Regions from separate parts of the Variovorax sp. SPNA7 genome, predicted to be linked through region 1. Evidence: riboswitches for the same ligand, from Rfam matches in the RefSeq annotation. Region 1 holds a riboswitch; each other region holds the start of a gene.
What was found. Region 1 has a riboswitch for glycine ahead of gcvT (glycine cleavage system aminomethyltransferase GcvT). Riboswitches for the same ligand answer to the same signal wherever they lie in the genome.
Positions count from the first base shown of each region.

Region 2: it holds a riboswitch for glycine, as region 1 does, so the genes downstream of both, RZE77_RS06580 (ABC transporter substrate-binding protein) here and gcvT (glycine cleavage system aminomethyltransferase GcvT) in region 1, are expected to answer to the same signal.
Region 3: it holds a riboswitch for glycine, as region 1 does, so the genes downstream of both, RZE77_RS03450 (D-amino acid dehydrogenase) here and gcvT (glycine cleavage system aminomethyltransferase GcvT) in region 1, are expected to answer to the same signal.

Region 1 covers NZ_CP138513.1:3,692,075-3,695,341, forward strand. Annotated here, with positions in the region: gene RZE77_RS17320 (TRAP transporter large permease) at 1-854, shown strand, start outside; gene RZE77_RS17325 (hypothetical protein) at 1,001-1,549, shown strand; glycine riboswitch at 1,581-1,671, shown strand; glycine riboswitch at 1,684-1,796, shown strand; gene gcvT (glycine cleavage system aminomethyltransferase GcvT) at 1,842-3,020, shown strand; gene gcvH (glycine cleavage system protein GcvH) at 3,068-3,267, shown strand, end outside.
Region 2 covers NZ_CP138513.1:1,440,262-1,443,528, forward strand. Annotated here, with positions in the region: gene RZE77_RS06570 (NADPH-dependent FMN reductase) at 1-196, opposite strand, end outside; gene RZE77_RS06575 (hypothetical protein) at 310-1,104, shown strand; glycine riboswitch at 1,234-1,365, shown strand; gene RZE77_RS06580 (ABC transporter substrate-binding protein) at 1,536-3,125, shown strand; gene RZE77_RS06585 (ABC transporter permease) at 3,147-3,267, shown strand, end outside.
Region 3 covers NZ_CP138513.1:766,228-769,494, reverse strand. Annotated here, with positions in the region: gene rfbB (dTDP-glucose 4,6-dehydratase) at 1-1,078, opposite strand, end outside; glycine riboswitch at 1,185-1,254, shown strand; glycine riboswitch at 1,306-1,412, shown strand; gene RZE77_RS03450 (D-amino acid dehydrogenase) at 1,503-2,804, shown strand; gene RZE77_RS03445 (FIST signal transduction protein) at 2,822-3,267, opposite strand, start outside.

The sequences.
Region 1 (3,267 bases):
CCGAGCTCGGCGTGATCATCCCGCCCTCCATTCCCCTGATCCTCTACGGCGTGAGCGCCGAGGTGTCGATCGGCGAGCTGTTCATTGCGGGCTTCGGGCCGGGCATCCTGATCAGCCTGGCGCTGATGCTGTTCGTCTGGGCCTTCTGCAAGTGGAAGGGCTGGGGCAAGAACGACGGCGACGGCCGCATGCCTTTCTTCAAGGCGACGTGGCAGGCCGGCTGGGCGCTGCTGATGCCCGTCATCATCCTGGGCGGCATCTACGGCGGCATCTTCACGCCCACCGAAGCCTCGGCCGTGGCGGTGCTCTATGCGCTGGTGGTGGGCGTGGGAATCTACCGCGAGATCAAGCCCACGGACCTGTACGTCATCCTGCGCAAGTCGGTGCTGTCGTCGGCGGTGATCATGTTCATCATCGCCAACGCGGGCCTGTTCGCGTTCCTGATCACGCGTGCAGGGGTGCCCGACGCCATCGGCCACTGGCTGCAGGAAGTGCTGAAGTCGCCCGCGATGTTCCTGCTGGGCGTGAACGCGGCGCTGTTCGTCATCGGCATGTTCATCGAGACCAGCGCGGCCATCATCGTGCTCGCGCCCATCCTTGCGCCGGTGGCGGTGCACTTCGGCATCGACCCGGTGCACTTCGGGCTGATCATGGTGGTGAACCTGGCGCTCGGCATGATCACCCCGCCTTTCGGCGTGAACCTGTTCGCGGCCTGCACGGTGGCGCGCATCTCGCTCGACCGGATCGTGAAATACCTGGTGCCCTTCGTGCTCGTGATCCTGGCCTGCCTGATGGTGATCACCTACGTGCCGTGGATATCGCTCGCGCTGCGCGACCTGGCGTACGCCAAATAGCGGAAACAAGGCGAAAAAGAAGAAACGGCAGCCTGTTCGCAGGCTGCTTTTTTTTGTGCGGCGGTTTCCCTGTAAGGCAAACGTTTCATGAAGATGTCACCGCTTGCAACGATGCTTCAGCCCTCGATCCCCAAAGCTGTGGCGCCATGTTTCCCACCAAGACCGACAAGGCACGCGACGAACTCCAAGGCCGCGAGCGCACGCTGAGCCAGCGCGAGCGCGCCTTGCTGCTGATGGCCGACGGCCGGCGTTCGCTGACCGATTTCAGCCCGCTTTTCGCCAGCCGCACCGAAGCCGAGCAGGCGATCCAGGCGCTGATGCGCCAAGGCTATCTGCAGGACGCGCAGGCGCTTGCTGCCACGGCGGCGCAAGCCGTGGCGCAGCCGCCCGCCCCGGTACCCGCGGCCGACCCGATCCGGCTCGCCACCTCGGCCGACAACTTCGACGGCAAGCGCTCCCTGGCCACCACGCGCATGTTCCTGTTCGACATCTGCGAGCGCATGTTCGTGCGCCGCGACCCCAAGTTCGCGCTGCAGATGCGCGACGCCCTGCGCGAGGCGCGCGACCGCGGCGCCATGCTGACCATTGCCGCACTGATGCTCACCGAGGTCGAGAAAGCCGCCGGCGCCGAGCGGGCCGAATCGCTGCGCGAGCGCATCGACCGGCTGCTGCCGCCGGCCGAGACCGTGCACTGAGCCGCAGACCGGGCGGCCGCGATCCACTACACTCCTATGGTCAGGAGAGAGCCCCGCCAGCCGGGGCCGCCGAAGGCGCAGGGGTTTCCCGAACGCTCAGGCAAAAGGACTGACACAGCGCTGGCGCATGCCGGCGCTTCCTTGCTGGAGAGAGGCCGCTGCATCCCAAACCATGCACCGGCCCACCGAAGGAGCAAACCCCGATCGTGGGGCGAATCTCTCAGGTAAAGCGGACAGCAGGGGTGGCCCATGGCTCGCGCCATGGAATTCGTCTGCCCCTTTGGAGTGCCCCGTGGCTGCTTCCTCCGACTCCTCTTCCGCCGAACAACTCCTGAAGACCCCGCTGTACGACCTGCACGTGGAGCTCGGCGCCCGCATGGTGCCGTTTGCGGGCTATTCGATGCCGGTGCAATACCCCGCCGGCCTCATGGCCGAGCACAGGCACACGCGCGACGCGGCCGGTCTGTTCGACATCTCGCACATGGGCCAGCTGCGCCTGGTCTGCCCGGACGCCGCGGCCGCCTTTGAAACCCTGATGCCGGTCGACGTGATCGACCTCGCGCCCGGCAAGCAGCGCTACGGCCTGCTGCTGAACGACCAGGGCGGCATCCTCGACGACCTGATGTTCTTCAACGAGGGCCACGGCTCGATCTTCGTGATCGTGAACGGCGCCTGCAAGGTGGCGGACATCGCCCACATCCAGCAGAAGATCGGCGCACGCTGCGATGTGCAGCCCATGCCCGACCACGCGCTGCTCGCGCTGCAGGGGCCGCAGGCGGCCGTGGTGCTGGCGCGGCTGTCGCCCGGCATCGAGCGCTTCGTCTTCATGACCGGCGGCGCGGTGCAGATCGGCGGCATTCCGGCCTTTGCCACGCGCAGCGGCTACACCGGCGAAGACGGCTTCGAGATCTCGGTGGCCGGCCAGAATGCCGACGCCCTCGCCCGCCTCCTGCTGGCCCAGCCCGAGGTCAAGCCCATCGGCCTGGGCGCGCGCAATTCGCTGCGGCTGGAAGCCGGGCTGTGCCTCTACGGCAACGACATCGACACCACCACCACGCCAATCGAAGCCTCGCTCAACTGGGCGATCCAGAAGGTGCGCCGCACGGGCGGCGCGCGCGAAGGCGGCTTTCCGGGCGCGGCCAGGGTGCTGGCCCAGCTCGCCGCCGCCACGGCCGGCGCCGCGGGCCACACCGACCACGACACGCTGAAGCGCAAGCGCGTCGGCCTTGTGGCGCTGGAACGCATTCCGGTGCGCGACGGCACCATGCTGCAATCCTTCGAAGGCAAGGACATCGGCTTTGTCACGAGCGGCCTGCTCGGCCCGACGGCCGACCGCCCGATCGCCATGGGCTACGTGGCCACCGCGTTTTCCGAGCCCGGCACGCGCGTGCAGGCCATCGTGCGCGGCAAGCCGGTGCCGATGGAAGTCTCGACGCTGCCTTTCGTGCCCACCCGCTACTACCGCGGCTAGGCGCTGCGCCCCCGATCATCATTTTTTTCCACGAGGAGTTTTCCACCATGAGCATCAAGTACACCAAGGACCACGAATGGGTCTCGGCCGAAGGCAGCGCAGCCACCGTCGGCATCACCGTGCATGCGCAGGACGCGCTCGGCGACGTGGTCTTTGTCGACCTGCCCGAAGTCGGCAAGAGCTTTGCCCAGGGCGAGGTGGCCGGTGTCGTCGAATCGGTCAAGGCCGCGGCCGATGTGTTCATGCC
Region 2 (3,267 bases), 2.3 Mb from region 1:
CCATCGCCGCGGGCGCGGTGCCTTCGGGGTATTCCTTGTACATGCGGTCGAGCATCGGCAGGCCGACGGCCTTGGCGTCGATCAACTCGGCCTCGGCACCTCGCGCGTTGAGGCCCGCCACCAGGTAGTCCGCCAGGCGAATGCCCATGCGGTCCGAGCGGTACGAGCCATAGAACACCAGGATCCTGTCAGCCATCTTTTGCTCCGTTCGAGGCCAAGATGGCCGTGGGGCGAAGGCTACAACATCGGCCCGCCCGCACCGCAATTGGTTGCAGCATCCTGTGGGCGGGCTGGCTACCATGCCGGTCCATGAACCCGTTGCCCATTCTTCGCACTGCCGCCTTGCCGATGTTCGTCCTGCTGCTTGCGGGGCATGCGGGCGCCGCGCCGTCGGCACAACTCTTCGATGCGGTGAAGAAACCGGAATCGCTGGATGCGGACTGGCGCGCGCGCTTGTGTGCGCTGCTGCCGCAGCCCTGCGATCCGCAGGCGCTGGGCCTGTACCGGCCGCGCGGCGCCGCAGCGGGCGACTATGCGGTGTTCTCGAGCGAGCCGCTGGCCATGGCGCGCATCAAGCGCGTCGCCGCCGGCACGTGGCAGCTGAACCGCCTGCATGACTTCAGCGGCTATGCGGCCGCACTGATGAAGAAGGCGGCCACTCCCGGCATGGCGGATTCGCGCATCTCCCTCGCGCCGGCGCTCTATCCGCTGGCCGAAGGGCGGTGGGCCGCGGCCGTGCTCCAGACGGTGTCGGAGATGTACTCGGGCGGCGGCGCTTCGTTCAGCAAGGCCGACTTCGTGCCGGTCGAGGACGCGAGCCGGGCCGTGTACGAAGGCATTCCTTTTTCGTGCTCGAAGATGGTCCGCGCCTGCTTCAGCGAAAGGGAATACAAGCAGTCGAAGCACTGCCACGACGAGAGCAGCGGCAGCCTTCGCATCAGCTACGGCGAAGCTGCGAGCCCGGGCGAAGCCTACAGCTGGCAGTACACATGGCTGCAGAGCGAATGGCCGCAGAACACGCCCGCCAGCGACACCACCACCACACGCCTTCACTTCACCGCCAGGACCACCGAAAGGGCGAGCTTCTGCGGCGGGCCGCAGTAGCGCAAGCGTTCGAGTGGCACGCATTCTGCTTGGAAGAATGCATCCAGGAGAAATGCCGGCTCGATGCTTCGAGTTAGTGCATTACCGAAGGCGACAGCCCATAACGCTCAGGTCCCAAGACTGGATATCTCGATCAACGCTGGAGAGCGCTGCCCGGAGCCCTGAATAGAAAAGGCCTCCGAGGGCAGCCGCCGAAGGGGCAAGCCATGCGCGATGAGCGTGCATGGTGAATCTCTCAGGCCAAAGGACAGCAGGGGCATCTCGCGCAATGCGCGGGGTGGCCTTTGCGCGCTTCCGGAGCCTTCTTCTTCATGACTCTTGTTCGAGCGCCTCGCGCGATTTTTCCTCTTCTTCTTCCACCGGGGCGGCCGCGCTGGCACGCCTGATCCGAAGTCCCGTTCCTCACGATTTTTTCAACCGGAGAACCGAAGATGCTGTCGAAAAGAAACCTGAAAGCCGTTGTCGCGGGTGCCATGCTGGCCGCTGCATTCGCAACCACCAGCGCGTTCGCGCAGGATGCGGCCAAGGTGCTGCGCCTGGTGCCGCAATCCGACCTCAAGATCCTCGACCCGATCTGGACCACCGCCTTCGTCACGCGCAACCACGGCTATGCCGTGTACGACACGCTCTTCGGCGTGGACGAGCAGGGCAAGGTCAAGCCGCAGATGGTCGACAAGTACACCACCAGCGCCGATGGCAGGACGTGGACCTTCACGCTGCGCAAGAGCCTCGAATTCCATGACGGCAAGCCGGTCACTTCGGAAGACGTGCTGGCGTCGCTCAAGCGCTGGGGCCAGCGCGACGGGCTGGGCCAGAAGATGTATGCCGCGCTCGACAAGGCCGAGGCGGTCGACGCCAGCAGCTTCAGGCTGGTGTTCAAGGACGGCTTCGGCATGGTGCTCGATGCACTGAGCAAGCCTTCGTCGAACCCGCCGTTCATCATGCCGGCGCGCGTGGCCGCCACGCCGTCCGACAAGCAGATCGACGACGCCACCGGTTCGGGCCCCTACATCTTCAAGAAGGAGGAGTACCGCCCCGGCGAGAAGGTGGTCTACCTGAAGAACACCAGGTACGTGCCGCGCACCGAGGCGCCTTCAGGCACCGCGGGCGGCAAGAACGTGTACGTCGACCGCATGGAATGGATCATCCTGAAGGACGCGCAGACACAGGCCAATGCGCTCGCGAACGGCGAGGTCGACATGATCGAATGGCTGCCGCCGGAGCAGTACACGGCGCTCAAGAACAACGCTGCCATCACGGTCGACAACCCGATCCCGAAGGGCTCGTTCGCGCTGCACCTGAACCACGTCATTCCGCCCTTCGACAATCCGAAGATCGCGCAGGCCGCCATCATGGCCATCAACCAGGAGGCGCTGATGCGCGCCCAGATGGTGCACAAGGAGCTCTACAACAGCTGCGCCTCGGTCTACCCGTGCGGCACGGCGTTCTCCAGCGACAAGACCAGCTACTTCACCGGCAAGCCGCAGTTCGAGAAAGCCAAGGCGCTGCTCAAGGAAGCGGGCTATGACGGCAAGCCGGTCGTGCTCATGTATCCGGCCGACTTTGCGCTGCTCAACAAGTTTCCGCCGGTGATGGCGCAGCTGCTGAAGCAGGCCGGCTTCAACGTCGACATGCAGTCGATGGACTGGCCCACGCTGGTCACGCGCCGCGCGCGGAAGGATCCCGTCGACAAGGGCGGCTGGAACCTCTTCATCACCGGCTGGGGCATTGCCGACAACATGAACCCGATGTTCTATGCGCCGCTCACGGGCAACGGCGAGAAGGGCTGGTTCGGCTGGGCCACCGATGACAAGCTCGAGCAGCTGAAGTCCGACTTCCTGGCGACGGCCGACGAGCCGAAGCGCAAGGACCTGGCCACGGCCATCCAGCAACGCGTGTACGACACCGGCATCTACGCACCCATCGGCGAATACAAGCCGCTCACGGCCTACCGCAAGGGCGTGGTGAGCGGCGTGGTGCGCTCGCCGGTCAATGTGTTCTGGAACATCAAGAAGAGCTGAGCGCGCTCGTTCGCCAAACCCATGCTGATCTTTCTTGCGCGCCGCATCCTGTCGACCGTGCCGGTGCTCGTCATCGTCGCGCTGATCGTGTTCCTGATGCTCCGGCTGGCGCCCGGCGATCCGGCCGCCGCCATCGTGGGCG
Region 3 (3,267 bases), 2.9 Mb from region 1:
CCGCAGCCTTGGCCGCGGGTGCGGCGTCGTATTGCTTCTCGACCCATTCGCGGTAGGCGCCGCTTTGCACGTTGCGCACCCATTCGGCGTTGGCCAGGTACCACTCGACGGTCTTGCGGATGCCGCTGTCGAAGGTTTCGGCGGGCTTCCAGCCGAGTTCGCGCTCGAGCTTGCGCGCATCGATGGCGTAGCGCCGGTCGTGGCCGGGGCGATCGGTGACGTAGCTGATCTGCGCCTTGTAGGGCTGGCCGTCGGCACGCGGGCGAAGTTCGTCGAGCAGGGCGCAGACGGTGTTGACGATCTCAATGTTGGGCTTCTCGTTCCAGCCGCCGACGTTGTAGGTCTCGCCGAGGCGGCCGGCTTCGAGCACGCGGCGGATGGCGCTGCAGTGGTCCTTCACGTAGAGCCAGTCGCGCACCTGCATGCCGTCGCCGTACACGGGCAGGGGCTTGCCGGCCAGGGCGTTGACGATCATCAGCGGGATGAGCTTCTCGGGGAAGTGGAAGGGCCCGTAGTTGTTGGAGCAGTTGGTGGTGACGACCGGCAGGCCGTAGGTGTGGTGCCAGGCGCGCACGAGGTGGTCGCTGGCGGCCTTGCTGGCCGAGTAGGGGCTGTTGGGCTCGTACTTGTGCTCTTCGGTGAAGGCGGGGTCGGTCTTGGAGAGGGAGCCGTAGACCTCGTCGGTGGACACGTGCAGGAAGCGGAAGGCGGCTTTCTGCTCGGCCGCCAGCGCGCTCCAGTGGCCGCGCACGGACTCGAGCAGGCGGAAGGTGCCCAGCACGTTGGTCTGCACGAAGTCCTCGGGGCCGTGGATGGAGCGGTCGACGTGCGATTCCGCGGCAAAGTTCACGATGGCGCGCGGCTTGTGCTCGGCCAAGAGGCGGTCAACCAGCGCGCTGTCGCCGATGTCGCCCTGCACGAAGAGGTGCCGCGGGTCGCCTTTGAGAGACGCGAGCGTCTCGAGGTTGCCGGCATAGGTCAGCTTGTCGAGGTTCACGACAGGCTCGTCGCTCTGCGCCAGCCAGTCGAGTACGAAGTTGGCGCCGATGAAGCCCGCGCCGCCGGTTACCAGGATCATGAGTCTCCCCGAAGTTTCGAATCAATGACAATTATCCCATTGGTCCGAATTGTCAAAATTCATGGTTGGCGGCTTTGCGGTCCCCGCCTACAATCGTTTCACTGCAGGAGAGTGAGTAGTACTTATTACTACTCCACCGAAGGCGCAAACTCCCATAAACGCTCAGGTCAGCCCACAGATTCCTTGAAGTTCTTTCAAAGAGTGTCGTGGCATGTACTGCATCAACTGACAAGCCGTCTGGAGAGCCATCACCTCGCGTGATGCACCGAAGGAGCAAACCCGTTGCAAGGTGCAACAGGTGAATCTCTCAGGTACCAAGGACAGGGGGAGCGGCAACTTGGACGGCGTTCGTCCGGTTGCTCGCTATTGAATCAGTAGCACACCAAGTCCGCCGTTCGAGTGCCAATCTTCAAAGGTACTTGAAATGCGTGTGATCGTTCTTGGCGCCGGCCTGCTCGGCGTGACTTCTGCTTACTATCTCCAGCAACTCGGCCACGAAGTGACCGTGATCGACCGGCAGGCCACGCCGGCCGCCGAAACAAGCTTTGCCAACGGCGGGCAGATCTCCGTCAGCCATGCCGAGCCCTGGGCCAATCCGAGCGCACCGCTCAAGGTGCTGCAATGGCTGGGCAAGGAAGACGCCCCGCTGCTGTTTCGCATCCGCGCCGACATGCGCCAGTGGCTCTGGGGCCTGCAGTTCCTGCGCGAATGCACGCCGGCGCGCACCCGGCACAACATCGAGCAGATCGTTCGCCTGGGCACCTACAGCCGCGAGGTGCTGCAGCAGCTGCGCGCCGACGCCGGCCTGCAATACGACCAGCGCACGCAGGGCATCCTGCACTTCTATACGACGCAGAAGGAGTTCGACGGCGCCCTCAAGCCCGCCGAGCAGATGCGCGCACTCGGCTGCGAACGCCAGGTGATCTCTGCCGACGAGGCCGTGAAGATCGAGCCCGCCCTCGCCCACATCCGCCCGAAGCTGGCGGGTGCCACCTACACGGCGGAGGACGAGTCCGGCGACGCGAATCTTTTTGCACGCGAGCTGGCGAAGCGCGCGGCCGCGGCCGGCGTGAAGTTCCTCATGAGCCACACGGTGACCGCGCTGCGCGAGGCCGGCGGCAGCATCGACCACGTCGAAGCCACCGACAGCGAAGGCCGCTTCCAGCGCATCCGCAGCGACGCCTTCGTGCTCGCGATGGGTTCGCTGAGCCCGATCGTTGCCGCGCCGCTGGGCATCCGGCTGCCGATCTATCCGGCCAAGGGCTATTCGGTGACGCTGCCGGTGAAGGACGCGTCCAGGGCGCACCAGGTCTCGCTGACCGACGACGAGTTCAAGCTCGTGTTCTCGCGCTACACCTCGGCTTCCGGCGACCGCCTGCGCATTGCCGGCACGGCCGAGCTCAACGGCTACGACCGCGACCTGAACCGCGTGCGCTGCGAGGCGATCGTGCGGCGCGTCGAGGAGCTCTTTCCGGGCGCCGGCGACACCACGCAGGCCCAGTTCTGGACCGGCCTGCGCCCCGCGACGCCAAGCAACGTGCCGCTGATCGGCAAGACGAAACTGCCGAACCTGTTCCTCAACACCGGCCATGGCACGCTCGGCTGGACGCACGCCTGCGGATCGGGCAAGTCGATTGCACGCATCGTGAGCGGACTCGCGCCCGAGGTCGACTTTGCGTTCACCGGCATGCCTGCGCCGGCGGCGCGCGTACTGCAGCCGGCCTGAATGCCAGAGGGCGAGGCTCAGTCCTTGCTGGTGAACACCGTCAGCACGCCGGTGTAGCCGTACAGGTGGTGGCGCGCGATCTCGCCCGCGGCAAAGAAGCCGACCAGCGGCACGTCGCCCAGCGCGTGCCGCACGATCTGCAGTTCGGCGCCCGGCGCGCCGAAGTGCGGCCCGCCGCGTCCCGAGCAGCTCACGTACACGGCGCCCGCGATGCGGCGCGCCGGATGCGGCGCCGCCTCGGCCTCCCCCGCTGCGACGGCGCGCGCGGTGGCCAGCGTCTGCTCCTCGGGCTCGAGCTCTTCGCGGATCTCGGCGCAGATGCGCATCAGGTCGGCGCGCGCGGCCTGCGCATTGCGGCGGCAGAAGGTCAGGCGCATGCCGGCCTCGGCCACATCGGCAATCGCGATGCCGCGGCGCGTGGGGTCCAGGCCGATGATGTGGCGCACCAGCACATCGGCCCCCA